4 regions of the Sodalis sp. C49 genome follow, and region 1 is predicted to be linked to each of the others. Evidence: predicted binding sites of a transcription regulator. Region 1 holds the regulator's gene; each other region holds the start of a gene.
The links. The regulator Fur, encoded in region 1, represses iron uptake genes when iron is present. The targets are predictions, from matches to a motif close to ATAATAATGAGAACNACTATCAA.

Region 1 (4,363 bases):
GAGGAGCTCACGCATGGCGCGCACGCGATCGCGGGTCGCAGACACGGCCTGCGTCTTGAGGGGCGTTTCCGGCGGCGGCGCACTGCGCGCTGCGGCGCTGGCCTGAGCATTAAATTTCAGCATCCGGCGTAAAATATCCGAGGCGCTTTCGCCGATATGCTGCGTATGGCTGGCGATATAGCGGTAAAGGTCTTCGTCGACTTCAATTGTTTTCATCTTTATCCGGGGCTTTCTTCTCATAAATCAATCAAAAGGATTATACAAGCTAAACCGGCCCCGCGAATAGCGCTAGTATCCGGCTTCGGTAAAAAGTCGGAATTTCCCCCGAGGGCCTTCCTGGCGCCGCCGCTTTTTTTACGGCCGCGGGACGGATAACTCATGATAGGCTATCAGGCTCTGTTATCGCCATGAGGATCAGGATGAAATTACACTATCGTCTGCAACCTGCCCGGCAGCCGGGTGAAGCACTGCCGGTGATATTGCTGCACGGGCTGTTCGGTAGCCTTGATAACCTGGGCGTGCTGGCCAGGCCGCTTGGGGAACACCACGCCACCCTGCAGATTGATCTGCGCAATCACGGCTTGTCCCCCCATGACCACGATGCCGGTTACGCCGCCATGAGCCGGGACGTGATCGAATTGCTTGATGCGTTGCATATCGACGCCGGTCACCTCATCGGCCATTCCATGGGCGGCAAGGTCGCCATGACCCTCGCCGCCCAGGCGCCCGGCCGCGTTGCGCGGCTGGCGGTTATCGATATGGCGCCGGTGGCCTACCCCACCCGTCACCATGACAACGTCTTCGCCGCGCTCAGGCGCGTCGAGGCGGCGGGCGTCACACAGCGCACGGAGGCGGCGGCGCTCATGCGCCATGACGCCCTTGATGAGGAAACCATCCAGTTTTTGCTGAAATCCTTTCACCAGGGCCGGTGGCGGTTTAACGTCGAGGCGCTGTGGGATAACTATCCGGCGCTTATCGGCTGGCGGGAGTCGGCGCCCTGGCTAGGGCCGGTGCTGTTTATCCGCGGTGAAAAATCGCCCTATCTGGATGACGGTTACCGCCAGGCGATCCAACGCCAGTTCCCCCGGGCGCGGGCGCATGTGGTCGCCGGCGCCGGTCATTGGGTTCATGCGGAGAAACCCGCGGCGGTCATGCGCGCCCTGGCCCGTTTCCTGGAAGAATAGGCCGGGCCGCCGCCGGGATTAGCGCCGGCGAGTTTAATATTGTCGTTTGCTACCGGGCTGGGGTAACATGGCCCGCTGTGTTTTATGGCAGCCCCGGCGTACATAAAACATAACGTTACGGGCGATGCGCGTCCGGCGGCGTAGCCAGCCACGCCGCCGGCCGGGGTTTGCCCGCCTGCTTCTTGATGCACAATCCCTTCATGACCTATGGCAAAAGAACAAACGGACCGCACCACCCTGGATTTATTTATCGATGAGCGGCGCCCGGGAAGACCGAAGACGAACCCCCTGTCCCGCGATGAGCAGTTGCGCATCAACAAGCGTAACCAGCTGCGCCGGGATAAAAAGCGCGGCCTGCGCCGGGTGGAGCTGAAAATCAACGCCGAGGCGGTGGATGCGTTAAATGAGCTGGCCTACCGGCAAAACCTGTCGCGCAGCGAGCTGATCGAATTGATTTTACTGGCCGAGCTTGAACGGCAACAAGGCGCGGATCCGCATCCGGAATAAACTTGCCGGCCCGGTAAAGCGCCATCCCGTCCAGGGCCCAAGGCCGCGGACGGGGCAAATTTGCGACAAAACCCGGCCGGCGAGTTTCTCCCCGCATAAGGGTCTGCTATGATTGCCGCAGAGCATCGCTGATTCTGTTACGGAACATATCCATAATATTTAAGAGGTTTTCAAATTCATGGCAACTGTAGGCATTTTTTTTGGCAGTGACACCGGCAATACCGAAAATATTGCCAAAATGATTCAGAAGCAACTGGGTGCGGATGTTGCCGAAGTTCATGACATTGCCAAAAGTAGTAAAGAAGACCTGGCGCGGTTCGACACCCTGCTGCTCGGCATCCCGACCTGGTATTACGGCGAAGCGCAATGTGACTGGGATGATTTTTTCCCCACCCTGGAAGAAATAGATTTCTCCGGCAAAAAAGTGGCGCTGTTCGGCTGTGGCGATCAGGAGGATTACGCCGAATATTTCTGTGACGCCATGGGCACCATTCGCGACATTATCGAGCCCAACGGCGCGACCATCGTCGGTCACTGGCCCACCGCCGGCTATCATTTCGAAGCGTCGAAAGGACTGGCGGACGACAATCACTTCATCGGCCTGGCCATTGACGAAGACCGCCAGCCCGAGCTGACCAATGAACGCGTGGACGGCTGGGTGAAGCAAATCAGCGCTGAATTGCAGCTCAGCTAAAGTCAAGCCGTGCGGGAGGGTGCCGTCGCGACGGCGCCCGGCAAGAGAATCGGTTGCCGTCATGGCGTCGGGACGGCGCCGCCAACCTCACTGATAACTAAATCCTTTCAAATTAATAGATACAAGTTTTTAACTTTTATCCACAACGCGGTACAATAGCGCAGCGGTTCCACCCTTTTTAGCAAAATGTTGCAGAATTCGCCCCCTGAAACGGGCTATAGTTGTTAACAAGGCGCGGTTTTCATTTTGGACAGGCAGTCTTATAATGAGACGGCGTCACATTTTTCGGGCCGACCGATGTTATAGGCTAAGCTAGCCTACAATCAGATTATCAAAGTAACAGGACTAAACCCGCATGACTGACAATAATATTGCATTGAAGAAGGCCGGCCTGAAAGTCACCCTTCCCAGACTGAAGATTCTGGAAGTGTTGCAAGATCCGGAATGCCATCACGTCAGTGCGGAAGATCTGTACAAAAAACTGATCGATATGGGTGAGGAAATCGGCCTGGCCACGGTATATCGCGTGCTAAACCAATTTGACGACGCCGGTATCGTAACCCGCCACAATTTTGAAGGCGGCAAATCCGTTTTTGAACTGACGCAACAGTATCATCATGACCACCTGATCTGTCTGGACTGCGGCAAGGTTATCGAATTTCGCGACGAGTTCATCGAAGCGCGCCAGCGTGATATTGCCAAAAGGCACAATATCAAGCTGACCAACCATAGCTTATATCTGTATGGGCATTGTGAAATCGGCAACTGCCGCGAAGACGAAACGCTGCACGATCACGCCGATATGCTCAACGGCGTAAAAGAATAACCGCGGCGCGGTCCGTTTCTCCAAAGCGGCTGTTATCGCGCCGCTTTCTCACCCTGCAACGATTTTTTTCAATGAGGCTAAACGCCGCCCGTCCCCTTCCCTGGTAACGTTTCCTTCCCGAAGCGCGTCGACAAGCGTCGTATCCGCCAATCACCGCCGTGCTCACCGCCGGCAAACTCCAGAAAACTTCACAGAAAATAAAAATAAATAAAGAATAAATTGAGGCCCTGCGACGCTTTTTTGGGCTCGTCTGCGTAATACATTGAAACGCCAGCGTTTTTATTGCGATTTTTTCACCGGGTAAATTATTCTGTGAATATGATGATAAAGCTATTTTTCGCTGCCAGCAGTAAGCGACAACAAAAGATACATTTTAATTATATGATTTTATTGAATTAATATAGCCAAAAATACCTTCCTGAAATTAACCCGGATCGGTGACTCGATTTTTACACAAAAAGTTAATTTATAAATTAATAAAAAACGTGAAGTTCGCAGCAGATTTTAAACTTTCGCCATGGTGATATAGTGACAGGCAATGTTAATCACCAGAGATAGTCCAGATGAATGATGCGGAACTGCAAAACGATATGCCGCGCGGCATAGGCATTGCTCCTTATATTCGTATTAAACAAGAAGGCATGACTGAAAACGAAAGCCGGATAGTGGAGTGGTTTTTATCTCCCGGCAACCTCACCGACGTCTCGGGGATCAAAGAGGTGGCCCTGAGTCTGGGCCTGTCGGAAGCCATGATTGTCAAGGTGTCGAAAATTCTCGGTTTCAGCGGCTTTCGCCAGCTGCGCAGCGCCATCGTCGAGTACTTCGATCATGCCGACCATGATATCACCGCCGAACTCTCGCCCACCGACAGCCCGGAGGATGTGGTCAACAAAGTGTTTAACCTGACCGTACGCACCATTGTCGAAGGCCAGGCGATAGTCGACGCCAACGTCATCCAGCAGGCGGCCCAATGCTTTTTTGCCGGCCATCAGCGCGAGCTGTACGGCGTCGGCGGCTCTAATTCCATTTGCGCGGACGTGCAGCATAAATTCCTGAAAATCGGCTTGCGTTGCAATGCCTACCTGGACGCGCATTTGATGATGATGTCGGCCTCCCTGTTGCAACCGGGCGATGTGGCGTTGGTGGTATCCC
Region 2 (4,363 bases), 2.4 Mb from region 1:
ATGCTGGCCAATCGCGAATTCACCGCCGACGAATTGGCGCGTATCGAAGCGATACTGGCATAAGGCCGCGCCGGCCCGCAATTTCCGCCCGGTATTGGCGGGCCCGGCGTGCCACGGAGCCTCGGTCGGGCGCATAAACCGCGCCCGGCCAACCCCATAGACACGCATTGCCCTTAACGCGCCGGGTACGGCCTCTGCGGTAGGGTGGCGTATCGGATAGCCGGAGAAGATAAAGTCCGGTTACAGGCCGAACGCGGTGCCCACCATCAAATAGCCATTCAGCGTTACCACCACCGCCACGATAACCCACCCCAACGTCTGGATCAGGCGCGAGTTCACCATGTCGCCCATCAGGACGCGGTTGCCGGTAAAGGTCAGCAGCGGCACCAGCGCCAGCGCAATGCCGAAGCTGAGCAGGACCTGGCTTAATACCAGGATACGGGTCGGGTCCAGCCCCATCATGATAACCACAAAGGACGGCAGCATCGTGACCACCCGCCTTACCAGCAGCGGTATGCGAAAACGCACAAATCCCTGCATCACCACCTGCCCGGCCATGGTGCCCACCACGGTGGAGGACAGGCCCGCCGCCACCAGGCTTAAACCGAATACCGTCGCCGCCGTATGGTTCAGCAGCGGCGCCAAGGTCAGGTAGGCCTCATCCAGATCGGCGATGCCGGTATGCCCGCTGAAGTGAAATGCCGCCGCCGCGGTGGCCATCATGGCCAGATTGACAAAACCGGCGGTGGTCATGGCGATGGCCACATCCAGTTTAGTCGAGGAGTAGCGTTGGGCGCGGTTGCCGTGCAGTCCGTTTTGCGTCAAGGAAGAATGCAGGTAAATCACATGCGGCATAATGGTGGCGCCCAGCACCCCGGCGGCCAGGAAAACCGCGTCGCCGTTCGGCAGGCTGGGCAGCAGCATGCCTTTACCCAGTTCCGCCATATTCGGTTGCGAAAAAAACAGCTCCGCGATATAGGCGGCGGCGACAAACAGCAGCAGCCCGCCAATGACCAATTCCAGTGGTTTTTGACCCCGCTGTTGCAACATGAGGATCAAGAATGTGGCGATGCCGGTAATGATTGCGCCTTGCAGCAGCGAGCAGCCCAGCAGCATTTTAAAACCGATGGCCGCGCCGACGAATTCCGCCAAATCGGTGGCCATGGCAATGATTTCAGCTTGTATCCAGTAGGCCCACACCGCCGGGCGCGGGAAGCGATCGCGGATATGCTCCGCCAGGTTCTTGCCGGTGGCGATACCCAGCTTTGCCGACAACAGCTGGATGAGCATGGCCATAAAGTTGGCCCACACCACCACCCAGAGCAATCGGTACCCGAAGCTGGCGCCCGCCTGGATATTGGTGGCGAAATTACCGGGGTCGATATAGCCAATCGCCGCGATAAACGCCGGGCCAAGCAATGAGAGCTTTACCTTGCGTGATGCGCGATTGACACCGTCCGCAGTACGGCTATTCAGCATATCAGTGACCCTTATGATCCATCGAATTAGCTTCATCCTATCCAAACGATAATAATTATCAAGCGCATTTAGGACGTTTTGGGTTATCTCTGCGATAGATGGCGATGATGATGAGCATAAAGGGGGCAAAACCCAGCCTAATGACAGTTTCATCCCTAATTGGACCGGCTTAGAAGCGCCAATGGGTTACTAAATTACATTAGCACACTATTAACATAATTGGATATAAATTTAACTTTTTTCGCGACTTATCTGTGACCGCCTCGCTATCCTCATCTTCTGCTAGAGGATTTTTATATATTTGCAACTTATAACTCGTTTTTAGTTCGACCGTTACATAGAATGAGCGGCAAATTATTGCCTGCCTCATAACTGGAGCAACTATGTCCCGGATTTTTCATTTTGTCCTCGCTCTTGCCGTAGTGGCAATCCTGGCGTTATTGGTCAGCCACGATCGTAAAAAAATCAGGCTGCGCTTTATTGTTCAACTATTAGTCATTGAAGTCCTGCTTGCTTATTTTTTCCTCAACTCGCAGATTGGATTGGGTTTTGTGCAGGGATTCTCGGCGCTGTTTGATAAGTTGCTAGGATTTGCCGCCGAAGGGACAGGGTTTGTTTTCGGTAATATGAATAAACAGGGCCTGGCATTCTTTTTCCTGAATGTGTTATGTCCGATTGTATTTATCTCGGCCCTGATAGGTATTTTGCAGCATATCCGGGTGCTCCCTTTTATTATCCGCATCATCGGTACCCTGCTGTCGAAAATTAACGGTATGGGCAAGCTGGAGTCGTTTAACGCCGTCAGTTCGCTGATCCTGGGGCAATCGGAAAACTTCATCGCCTATAAGGATATCCTGGGCAAGATGTCCGAACGCCGGATGTACACCATGGCGGCCACGGCGATGTCGACGGTATCGATGTCCATCGTCGGCGCCTATATGACCATGCTGGAACCGCGCTATGTGGTGGCCGCGCTGGTATTGAATATGTTCAGCACCTTTATTGTGCTGTCATTGATCAATCCCTACCAGGTCGGCAAGGAAGAAGAGCTGCAGATGAGTAATCTGCATGAAGGGCAGAGCTTTTTCGAAATGCTGGGTGAATATATCCTGGCGGGCTTCCGGGTGGCCATTATCGTCGCGGCCATGCTGATTGGCTTCATTGCCATTATCGCCGCCATAAACGCCTTGTTCAGCCTGGTGTTCGGCATCAGCTTCCAGGGCATACTGGGGTATATATTTTATCCCTTTGCCCGGGTCATCGGCATCCAGGGCGACGAGGCGCTGCGGGTCGGCAGCATCATGGCCACCAAGCTGGTCTCCAATGAGTTTGTCGCCATGATGGATTTGCAAAAGGTTGCCGGCCAACTGTCCGCGCATTCCGTCGGCATCCTGTCGGTATTCCTGGTGTCGTTTGCCAACTTTTCATCCATCGGCATCGTGGCCGGCGCGATTAAAGGCCTGAACGAACACCAGGGCAACGTGGTATCCCGCTTCGGCCTGAAGCTGGTGTACGGCTCGACGCTGGTCAGCCTGCTGTCCGCCGCCATCACCGGTTTGGTAATTTAAACCGCCGTCCATCTTGCCGTCATAACGACGGTGCGGTTGGGGCCGGGGCAACCCGGCCTTTTTTATAGGATTGACGCGATAAATCGAGGCGGCGCCAGGCATGCACGCACAAGATATAAAAACAAAAAACCGGCCAGAAGCCGGTTTTTTTAATTTGGTGGAGCTAAGCGGGATCGAACCGCTGACCTCTTGCATGCCATGCAAGCGCTCTCCCAGCTGAGCTATAGCCCCAACGTACTTCCTGGGTAACACGAACACCGTCGTAACACATCATCATATCAGGCCAATCGAGGTGATTGGTGGAGCTAAGCGGGATCGAACCGCTGACCTCTTGCATGCCATGCAAGCGCTCTCCCAGCTGAGCTATAGCCCCGTACCCGACACATCATGTCTGGTGGACGGGGCGCATGATATGAAACCCGGCAAACAGTGTCAACGGCTAATTGAAATTAACGCATCAAACGCTGAAAAAGCCGTCAAATCCTCGATAACGAACGGGTTATCCGGCGCGCTGGGCGATATAGTCCAGCGCCTTATCGATACGGGCCAACGAACGTGACTGCCCGACGGCATGGACGGTGACATCCAGCGCCGGCGACTGGCCCGCGCCGGTGACCGCCACGCGCAGCGGCATCCCTACCTTGCCCATGCCCACGTTGAGCTCCGCCGCCGTCTCCTCGATAGCGTTATGCACGTGTTCAGGCGACCACGACGTCAGGGCGGCCAGTTTGGCGCGCGCCAGCACCAACGGCTCGCGGGCCACCAGGCGCAGATGTTTTTTGGCCGCGTCGGCATCGAACTGCTCGAAATCCTCATAGAAATAATGGCATGAGGCCGCCATTTCTTTCAGGGTCTTGCAGCGATCGCCGAGTAATGTCACCAGCTCCGCCAGTTGCGGCCCATTGCGGGTATCAATGCCCGCTTGTTCCATATGCCATACCAGGTGGGTGGCGACGTATTCCGGCGGCAGATGATTAATGTAGTGGTGATTAAGCCACAGCAGCTTTTCGGTGTTAAAGGCACTGGCCGATTTGCTGATATCGTCCAGGGTAAACAGCTGCTTCATTTCTTCGATGGAGAAAATTTCCTGATCACCATGGGACCAGCCCAGGCGCACCAGGTAATTCAGCAGGGCCTCAGGCAGGAAACCGTCGTCGCGGTACTGCATTACGCCCACCGCGCCGTGGCGTTTGGACAGCTTCTTGCCGTCGTCGCCCAAGATCATCGAGACGTGGGCATATTCAGGCACCGGCGCGCCCAGGGCCTTGAGAATATTGATCTGGCGCGGCGTGTTGTTGATATGATCCTCACCGCGG
Region 3 (4,363 bases), 2.2 Mb from region 1:
GCCGTTGGCCGATAGCCTGGGCCGTAAGCCGGTGATTCTGTTCGGCACGTTCTTTTTTGCCGTCGCCGCCGCGGCTTGCGCGCTGTCGCAATCGGTGGAGCAGCTGATCAATATGCGTTTCTTGCATGGTCTGTCCGCCGCCGCCGCGAGCGTGGTGATCAATGCGCTGATGCGCGATATGTTCACCAAGGATGATTTTTCACGCATGATGTCGTTTGTGGTGCTGGTGATGACGGTGGCGCCGCTGCTGGCTCCCATCATCGGCGGCGTGCTGCTGGTGGTGTTTAACTGGCATGCCATTTTCTGGATCATGAGCCTGACGGCGCTGGTGGCCACCGTGCTGGTGATGCTGTATATCCGGGAAACGCTGCCCAGGGAGCGGCGGCAAAAGTTTAATCTGCGCACCACCATCGGCAACTTCGGCGCGTTATTTCGCCATAAGCGGGTGTTCAGCTATATGCTGGCCAGCGGTTTTTCCTTTGCCGGGATGTTTTCGTTCCTGAGCGCCGGGCCGTTTGTCTATATCAATCTTAACGGCGTTTCGCCGCAGAATTTCGGTTATTATTTTGCCCTTAACGTCTTGTTTTTGTTTATCATGACGCTTATCAACAGCCGGAGCGTGAGGCATTTCGGGGCGCAGAAGATGTTCCGTTTCGGGTTGTTTATCCAGTTGCTGATGGGTATCTGGCTGTTGATCGTTTGCGGCATGAACCTGGGGTTCTGGCCGTTGGTTATCGGCGTGGCGGTGTTTGTCGGCTGCGTGGCGATGGTGACGTCCAACGGCATGGCCGTGATCCTGGATGATTTTCCGCATATGGCCGGTACCGCCTCGTCGCTGGCGGGAACGCTGCGGTTCGGCGTGGGCGCGGTAATCGGTGCGTTGTTGTCGCTGGCGACGTTTTCCAGCGCCTGGCCGATGGTATTGTCCATGGCGTTTTGCACCATCAGCGCGATGTTGTGTTATCTGTATGCCAGCCGTCCGCGGCGGGCGGCGCGTACCGCGTCATAGCGTTTTCCTTTTCACACGCCGGGCGTTGGCACGTTCTCCCTTAACACTTCTGTTTTGGGTTTGGTGTTGGCGGGCTTACCGTGCCATGGGGTGCTCTGTCGGGCGGGAACACCACGCCGATTCGACCCCATTGGCACGCTCTCCCTTTTACACATCTTGTGTAGGTTTAATGATCGCCGTCCTGGCAATCTTGGGCTTCCGTGAAGATAAATGTCGCCCCGGCGAGGTTTTCGCCTGCTTTGCGTTAGCGTGCGTCAGGGCTTATGTCGCCTCGGCGAAGGTTTCGCTTGCCGTGCGTGAGGTTGTTATCTGTATTGCCGGATGCCGGCAAGCGACAAAGAGGCCGTACCGCGACGGCCTCCTTGACCTCCGCGCGCCCGGCAGGTCGCGCGTCGCTGCGCGATGCCTTCCGCCGCCAATGTCCCCGTGATGCACCGGCCCGTTATGCGCTCCCGGCGCAACGGGCCTTTCGCCGCTCCCGGCGGCTCATGCCGGGGCCACCGGCGCCGTCAGCGCGCTTTATGCCGGGATATCTGTCGCGGCCAGCGCTGTGATGTATAGGGCATCGGCGCCGCTTTGGGTTTAGTGGAAGGTGGTACAGCAGACAGAGAAGCGGCTAATCATTGCGCAATGCAAAAGGCACCGCGACAGGTCAGTCATACATGCAAATATACATGCAGTCGGCAGCGGGTAATTATCAGTCATACATCATGCAATGCTGCCAGCATTCACATAGTCAGCGGTCATATAGCCAGTATGTCATGCCGTCGGCAATTACAGTCATGCAACCATACAACCACGTAGCCGGGCATAAACCCGCCACAGTGAGAGTAGGTAGCTGGCCGCGAATCTTAGCTAAACTAAGCCAAGCTAGTCTAAGTTAACCCAAAATTAATAACGATATTTTTCCCGGTACGTGCATATCACTTACTACCAAAAACGCTATTTTACCCACAGACGATGGTGTTGACGTGGTGCCGGCATAGAGTGCGCCGGCAGCGCGCATCTTGGCTGGATGAGCCGCCGGGAGCGGCGAAAGCTAAGGGCCGCGCCGGGAGCGCGTCCCGTGCGGTCCCAAAGCCGGGATGCGTGATGCCGGGAACCGCGCAGCGGCGCACGATCTGCCGGACGCGCGGAGGTCAAGGAGGCCGTCGCGGTACGGCCTCTTTGTCGCTTGCCGGCACCCGGCAATACCTATGAGCATCTCACGCACGGCAAGCGAAACCTTCGCCGAGGCGGCATAAACCCTGCCACAAGGCAAGCCAAGACACAGCAAGCGAAACCCGCGCCGAGGCGACATAAACCCTGCCACAAGGCAAACCAAGACACAGCAAGCGAAACCCGCGCCGAGGTGACATAAACCCTGCCACAAGGCAAGCCAAGGCACAGCAAGCAAAACCCGCGCCGAGGCGACATAAACCCTGCCACAAGGCAAGCCAAGACACAGTAAGCGAAACCCGCGCCGAGGCGACATAAACCCTGCCACAAGGCAAGCCAAGGCACAGCAAGCGAAACCTTCGCCGAGGCGACATAAACCCTGCCACAAGCCAAGACAAGACACAGTAAGCGAAACCCTCGCCGAGGCGACATAAACCCTGCCATAAGGCAAACCAAGGCACAGCAAACAAAACCCTCACCGAGACCACTTAACCCCTGACGCCCCCTTTACCTTTTATTTATCCTGAAACCTTTTGTAGCGCATCGGTTACAAATAGTCGCAAATCTGCGCTTGTTTTTCTTTTCCTCGTAATGATAATCAATATCGTTTTAATTGACGTTTCTTTACTTTTTCTCGCCCCCAAAAGCATCGAGGTGATGGGTATGTTTGTGCCTTTTCTGATTATGCTGCGTGAGGGTCTCGAGGCGGCGCTGATCGTGAGCCTTATCGCCGGCTATCTGAAAAAGACCGGCCGCGGCCGCTGGCTAAAAGCGGTGTGGGTGGGCGTGCTAAGCGCGGCGCTGTTGTGCCTGGCGGTGGGTGTCGTCATTAACGAAACCACCGGCGAATTTCCGCAAAAGCAACAGGAACTGTTCGAGGGCATCGTGGCGGTGCTGGCGGTCCTCATCCTGACCTGGATGGTGTTCTGGATGCGCAAGATGTCCCGCTCGATTAAAGCCCAGCTGGAAAGCGCCGTCGATCAGGCGCTCAGCAATGCCCGCGGGCAGGGCTGGGCGCTGGTGGGCATGGTGTTTTTTGCCGTGGCCCGCGAGGGGTTGGAATCGGTGTTTTTTTTGCTGGCGGCGTTTCAGCAGGACGTAGGCATCGAGGCGCCCATCGGCGCGGTGTTGGGATTGGCCTGCGCCATCGTCTTGGGGATGCTGATGTATTACGGCGGCATCCGCCTGCGCATGGAGAAGTTTTTCAAATGGACCAGCCTGTTTATTCTGTTTGTGGCCGCGGGGCTGGCGGCCGGGGCAATTCGCGCTTTCCACGAAGCGGGATTATGGAATGGTTTCCAGGCAATCGCATTTGATTTCAGCGCCACCCTATCCACCCAATCGTTGTTCGGCACCTTGCTTGAGGGGCTGCTGGGTTATCAGGAAGCGCCCACCGTCAGTGAAGTGGCCGTGTATTTGTTATACCTGGTGCCGGCCCTGGTGATGTTTTTCCTGCCTGCGCGGGGCAACCGGACGACACGTGTCGCCGGATAAAATCCATTAAATTGTTCCACTATTCAGGGTAAAAAAAATGTCCAATATGCAACGCTTCCGTCGCCGCATTCTTCCTGCCGCCTTACTGGTGGCGCCGGTGCTGTCGGCATGGGGCTGGCCCGCGCTGGCGGCCGATATTCCTCAGGTCAAGATTACCGTTAACGATAAGCAGTGCGATCCGATGGCGCTGAACGTTAAACCGGGCAAAACGCAGTTTATTATTCATAACGCCAGCCAGAAAGGGCTGGAGTGGGAAATCCTCAAGGGCGTGATGGTGGTCGAGGAGCGCGAGAACGTGGCGCCGGGCTTTACCCAGAAGATGACCGCCACCCTGGAGCCGGGGGAATACGATATGACCTGCGGCCTGCTGAGCAATCCGAAGGGCAAGCTGACGGTTTCGGCGGACGGCGGCGCGGGCGCGGCGAAACCGGATGCCATGGCGCTGGTGGGGCCGATTGCCGATTATAAAGTCTATGTGCTGCAACAGGTCGGCGAGCTTGTCTCCCATACCAAGACCTTTACCGATGCGGTGAAGAAAGGCGATCTGGCCACCGCGCAGAAGCTGTTTGCCCCCACCCGCGTGTATTACGAGCGTATCGAGCCTATCGCCGAACTGTTCTCGGATCTGGACGGCAGTATTGATGCCCGCGAAGATGATTTCGAGCAGAAATCCGCCGACCCGAAATTCACCGGTTTCCACCG
Region 4 (4,363 bases), 720 kb from region 1:
TGCAACTCTTTCTGTACATCCTCTTTTGCGTGAATTGATTTTTTTTGCCTCAAATTTTAACGGCAAATCTACATTATCAGAATCCGAAAAAAAAATAATAGATGTATTAGTCGATCAGTTAAAAGCTACGACTAAACTCGAAGTTAGTCTTCCAATGCCTTCAGAATCGCGCTTATATTCAGTAACCAATGAGCTTATTAAAAGTCCGAATAATTCACTTAAACTTCATGAATGGGCGCTAAGAGTCAATATGAGTGAAAGAAGCTTCACCAGGTTAGTGCAACATGAGCTGGGCATGAGCTTTGGCAGATGGAAGCAGCAACTTCATATAGTTATAGCACTTCAGCGAATTTCCGAGGGGGATAGTATTACCGCTATTGCACTTGACCTGGGTTATGAAAATGCAAGCAGTTTTGTTAGCATGTTCAAAAAAATATTAGGTAAACCACCGCTGAGTTATTTTAATGATTTAAAAAATTCATCTTCAAAACTTATCGATTTGCATGAAATTAAAAAATAGAAAGGGGGTGCCATCCTCCCCCGTTTTTATTACCTAAAAAGAATAATTCACAGCAAGCCAGTATCGTCTGCCATCTTCAACATAACCATAATCATCATAACGAATTTTTTTGTCGAGAATATTTGAAACACCAGCCTTAATATCTACATTTTTGGCGACTGCATAATCCGCTCCGATATCTAATATGGCAAATGAAGGTGCCTGGATAGGTAATATAGTCGCTTGTGCGCCACCTACATTATCACTATCCTTTCCGCGAATATTTATTGCCAGCCAGGTTTTCAACCTATCACTATATTGATAATTAACAGTACTATTGAATTGATGTTTAGGCAGTTTATTAAGTGGCTTCCCTTTATTTTCACCAGACTGCTGTTTTGAATAGGTATATGTATAGTTATTCGCAATGCTTACTTTTTCAGTAACAGGAAAAGCAAGTGAGGCTTCAACACCCCGAGTTACTGCTTTACCAATATTTGTATAGATAAGTGGGTAAGCACCATAAACATTAGGTACTGACAGACATTGGTTTTCTGGGCAAGATACTGTATCTATCTTGTCCTTGAACTGGTTATTAAATAATGTAATACCTCCTGTTAATCCTTCATCGTTGTCATAAAGGAGTCCCATTTCTTGGGTTATTGACTTTTCCGGTTTCAGATCAGGATTTCCGTAAACGTTGCCAACATAAGATACGGTACCAAACGATGTTGAAGTTTCTGTAATAGCCGGTGCTTTGAAACCACTACTGACGCCCCCTTTAATCGTCCAGTTTGTGGCAACATTCCAGACACCATAAATTCTCGGGCTCCAGTGACTCCCAAACTGATCATCATCATCAAAACGTACACCTGAAGTTAAAGTGAAATCTTCAGTAGCCAGCCATGCGTCTTCCAGGAACAAGGACTTTTCGGTACGTTTTAGATCTGTCTCACTGGATAGCTGATTTGATGTTCCATCATGTAACTTTTTAATACTAAGTTCTCCACCAAAGGTCAGGATATGGCTGCCTATATTTGAAGAAAGTGAGGATCGCATGTTTAAATTCTTTAGCCAAACATCCTCAGAACCTATCGTATAATCTTCGCTTTGGATATACGATTCTGTTTTTCCAATGGGCAAATAGCCAATATGATTTACAGAAAAACGGTTAACCTCAGTCTTTTTCCTGTAATCTGTCGGCACGCCAGTGACATAATTATATGCTGGGCTAATAGACTTCCCTACGGTCTGAGTTATATCCTGTTGTGTATGATTAGCTGTAAAAGTAATTTCTTGTTTATCCGAAGGGGTTAGTGTTATCTTGCCTGTTATGTTATCTCTTTTGCTACCTCGATAACCATTATAGATATCGTCTTCGTCACGCTTAGAATAATTTCCATAAGCCTGCATTGAAAGGATATTGTCAATCAATGGACCGGTTAAAAAGAAATTATTCTGAAATATATTACCCGAATCACTATGCTCCTGCATTGTAAAATCGGCGCCAATACTTCCTTGCCATTTATTTGAATTTTTACGTGTTATTATATTAATTACACCACCCATTGCATCTGATCCATATAAAGCGGACATCGGCCCTCGTATAACCTCAATATGATCTATTGCAGAAGCAGGAGGCATCCAGGCATTCATCTGACCATAGCCATCAAATAAACGGCTCGTATCCCTGGAGTCAATTCTCATACCATCGACCATATATAAGGTATAATCAGATCCCATGCCACGAATATTTATCTCCTTGTGATCCCCGCCAATCGTGGTAGTGATACCCGGAACCCCTTGGAGCAAATCTGCGATATCACGATAAGGTTTTTTTTGGATTTCTTCACTTGATATCGAAGTGACAGACGCAGGTGCCTGGCTTGTAGATTTATCCATTCCATTGGCGCTTGCGCTTACAACCATCGTTTCGTCTTTATTATTGTTATTAAGTTTATTTTCACTACCTTCATCAATCGGTGTTGCATGTGCCTGGGAAAAACAAGTAAGAAAATAAAAAACACTTAATTTCAATCGAAATGGGGCTGTTACTCGCGCTTTATTGAGATACATTTTACACGCCTTTATATGATAATGATACTCATTATTATTCAAGAGAAGGTAATATAATTAAATAAATTACAAAGCACATTGCTAAATTCGGTCATTTTATTCTTCTTTTCGGCCATTCTTCGGCTTCACAAAACAAAAGCAGCCATCATTCACGTGATACGTTTTTTGTTTTAAACTAAGCATGTCCAGCCAAAATGATAGCTTCAGGAAGAAATTTGACTGGATGAGGCACTGGTAAGGTTTGTGAAAGTCGTATAATCGATTTTTCCATTCATAGACAAGGCAACAGCATGAAATTATATAGCCATAATTTTAAAGATGGCGGTGCCATCCCCGGCAAGAATAGTTTTGCCGTTTACGATCCTGAAAATAATATCCGTTTATCTGATAACCTTAACCCACACCTCCGCTGGGAAGATGTTCCCGCGGGTACGCAGTCGCTGGTGCTCCTTTGCCACGATCCCGATGTTCCTACCAGTGCTGAAAATGTAAATCAGCCAGGTAAGAGGGTCCCGGCATCGTTGCCCCGCGCCGATTTTTTTCACTGGTTACTGTTAAATATCCCGGCGGGTCAGAGCGAAATCGTTGAGGGGTCACAATCCCATGGCATTTCCGCTGGAGGCAAACAGGGTCCCTCTGCGCCAGATGGACTGACCCATGGCATAAATGATTATACCGGGTGGTTTGCCAATGATGAGTCGATGGCGGGCACCTACTATGGCTATGATGGTCCTTGTCCGCCGTGGAATGATGAAATAATCCATCATTATGTATTCACATTATATGCGCTCCCGACCCCGACATTGAACGTAGCAGGAGAGCTTACTGGTGCTAACATCCGTCGCACGCTGGAAAACAGCGACGTTTTGGCCAAAGCTACGCTGACTGGAGTCTACAGTCTTAACCCGGACGTGAAAGTGTAACGCTCAGCGTCTAAGCAGCAGGTAAACCATGACCAGAGAAAATAGGTTATTCGCATCAGATGAGAAATACGCCTTGAGCAGTGAACAATTTTCCTGGTCTGGTTTTTATGGCAGCAACACCAGCCGTAATAATCTGGTTTCGGTGGCTTATCCGCAACTCAGGGTGGAGCAGAGTACCCCCTCTTTTTTCTTCTTTGAACCGACGGTGCTGATCGTATTAGCGGGAAGAATTGAGTTCCTGGCTTCGGGGGAAAACCATACATTAGCTGATAAGGCCGCCGTAGGTTTTATAGATCAGGGCGTGATTGCCGATTATACCAAATATCCCCCGAGTAATGACTCTCCGTTCCGGTCAATATTTCTCACTTTCAGTGCAGATGTGTTGGAATATTTTTATCAGTTTTTTCAGGGCGACATTTCCAGTGCTAAAAAGAAACCTCAGTTCACCACGGTTGATCTTAATAGCGCTCTACACGAATCATTGCGAACGTTACTGAAAAACCTGGATCAGCCGAGTCTTAGCGATGCAAGGATCCGGTTAAGAATTTTTGACTTACTGTTAGTCCTTGCCGAGCAAAATATTCATTTTACCCTTCCACAACGACAGGGCGTCTTTCCACGTTTAAGCCGCCTGCTACGCGCCTCACCAGAAATCTGCTGGACTGCCCGCTCCGCCGGTGAAGCATTGGCTATGAGCGAATCAACCCTGCGAAGGCGGTTGCGCGAAGAGGGTATCCGCTTTGAGAAGCTTCTCGTGGATATACGCATGCACCACGGCTTATTGCTGATACAAACCACCAACTGGAACATGACGCAGGTGGCAGATGCCTGCGGCTACAAATCGGTTTCACGCTTCGCTGAAAGA

Region 2: a site for Fur is predicted at 1,519-1,541, ahead of ABUK12_RS23875 (Nramp family divalent metal transporter). Genes of this name have one in related genera too.
Region 3: a site for Fur is predicted at 2,753-2,775, ahead of efeU (iron uptake transporter permease EfeU). Genes of this name have one in related genera too.
Region 4: a site for Fur is predicted at 2,591-2,613, ahead of ABUK12_RS06305 (TonB-dependent receptor domain-containing protein). Genes of this name have one in related genera too.

Annotation. Positions count from the first base shown of each region.
Region 1 is NZ_CP163303.1:2,126,218-2,130,580, forward strand. Features, by position in the region: gene seqA (replication initiation negative regulator SeqA) at 1-216, opposite strand, end outside; gene ABUK12_RS09635 (alpha/beta fold hydrolase) at 420-1,184, shown strand; gene ybfE (LexA regulated protein) at 1,392-1,691, shown strand; gene fldA (flavodoxin FldA) at 1,870-2,385, shown strand; gene fur (ferric iron uptake transcriptional regulator) at 2,741-3,211, shown strand; gene alsR (transcriptional repressor AlsR) at 3,775-4,363, shown strand, end outside.
Region 2 is NZ_CP163303.1:5,257,796-5,262,158, reverse strand. Features, by position in the region: gene mgrA (L-glyceraldehyde 3-phosphate reductase) at 1-63, shown strand, start outside; gene ABUK12_RS23875 (Nramp family divalent metal transporter) at 241-1,479, opposite strand; gene ABUK12_RS23870 (NupC/NupG family nucleoside CNT transporter) at 1,863-3,047, shown strand; tRNA gene ABUK12_RS23865 (tRNA-Ala) at 3,203-3,278, opposite strand; tRNA gene ABUK12_RS23860 (tRNA-Ala) at 3,345-3,420, opposite strand; gene gltX (glutamate--tRNA ligase) at 3,547-4,363, opposite strand, start outside.
Region 3 is NZ_CP163303.1:5,451,844-5,456,206, forward strand. Features, by position in the region: gene ABUK12_RS24710 (Bcr/CflA family multidrug efflux MFS transporter) at 1-1,009, shown strand, start outside; gene efeU (iron uptake transporter permease EfeU) at 2,831-3,661, shown strand; gene efeO (iron uptake system protein EfeO) at 3,699-4,363, shown strand, end outside.
Region 4 is NZ_CP163303.1:1,411,041-1,415,403, forward strand. Features, by position in the region: gene ABUK12_RS06300 (AraC family transcriptional regulator) at 1-520, shown strand, start outside; gene ABUK12_RS06305 (TonB-dependent receptor domain-containing protein) at 554-2,575, opposite strand; gene ABUK12_RS06310 (YbhB/YbcL family Raf kinase inhibitor-like protein) at 2,866-3,498, shown strand; gene ABUK12_RS06315 (helix-turn-helix transcriptional regulator) at 3,527-4,363, shown strand, end outside.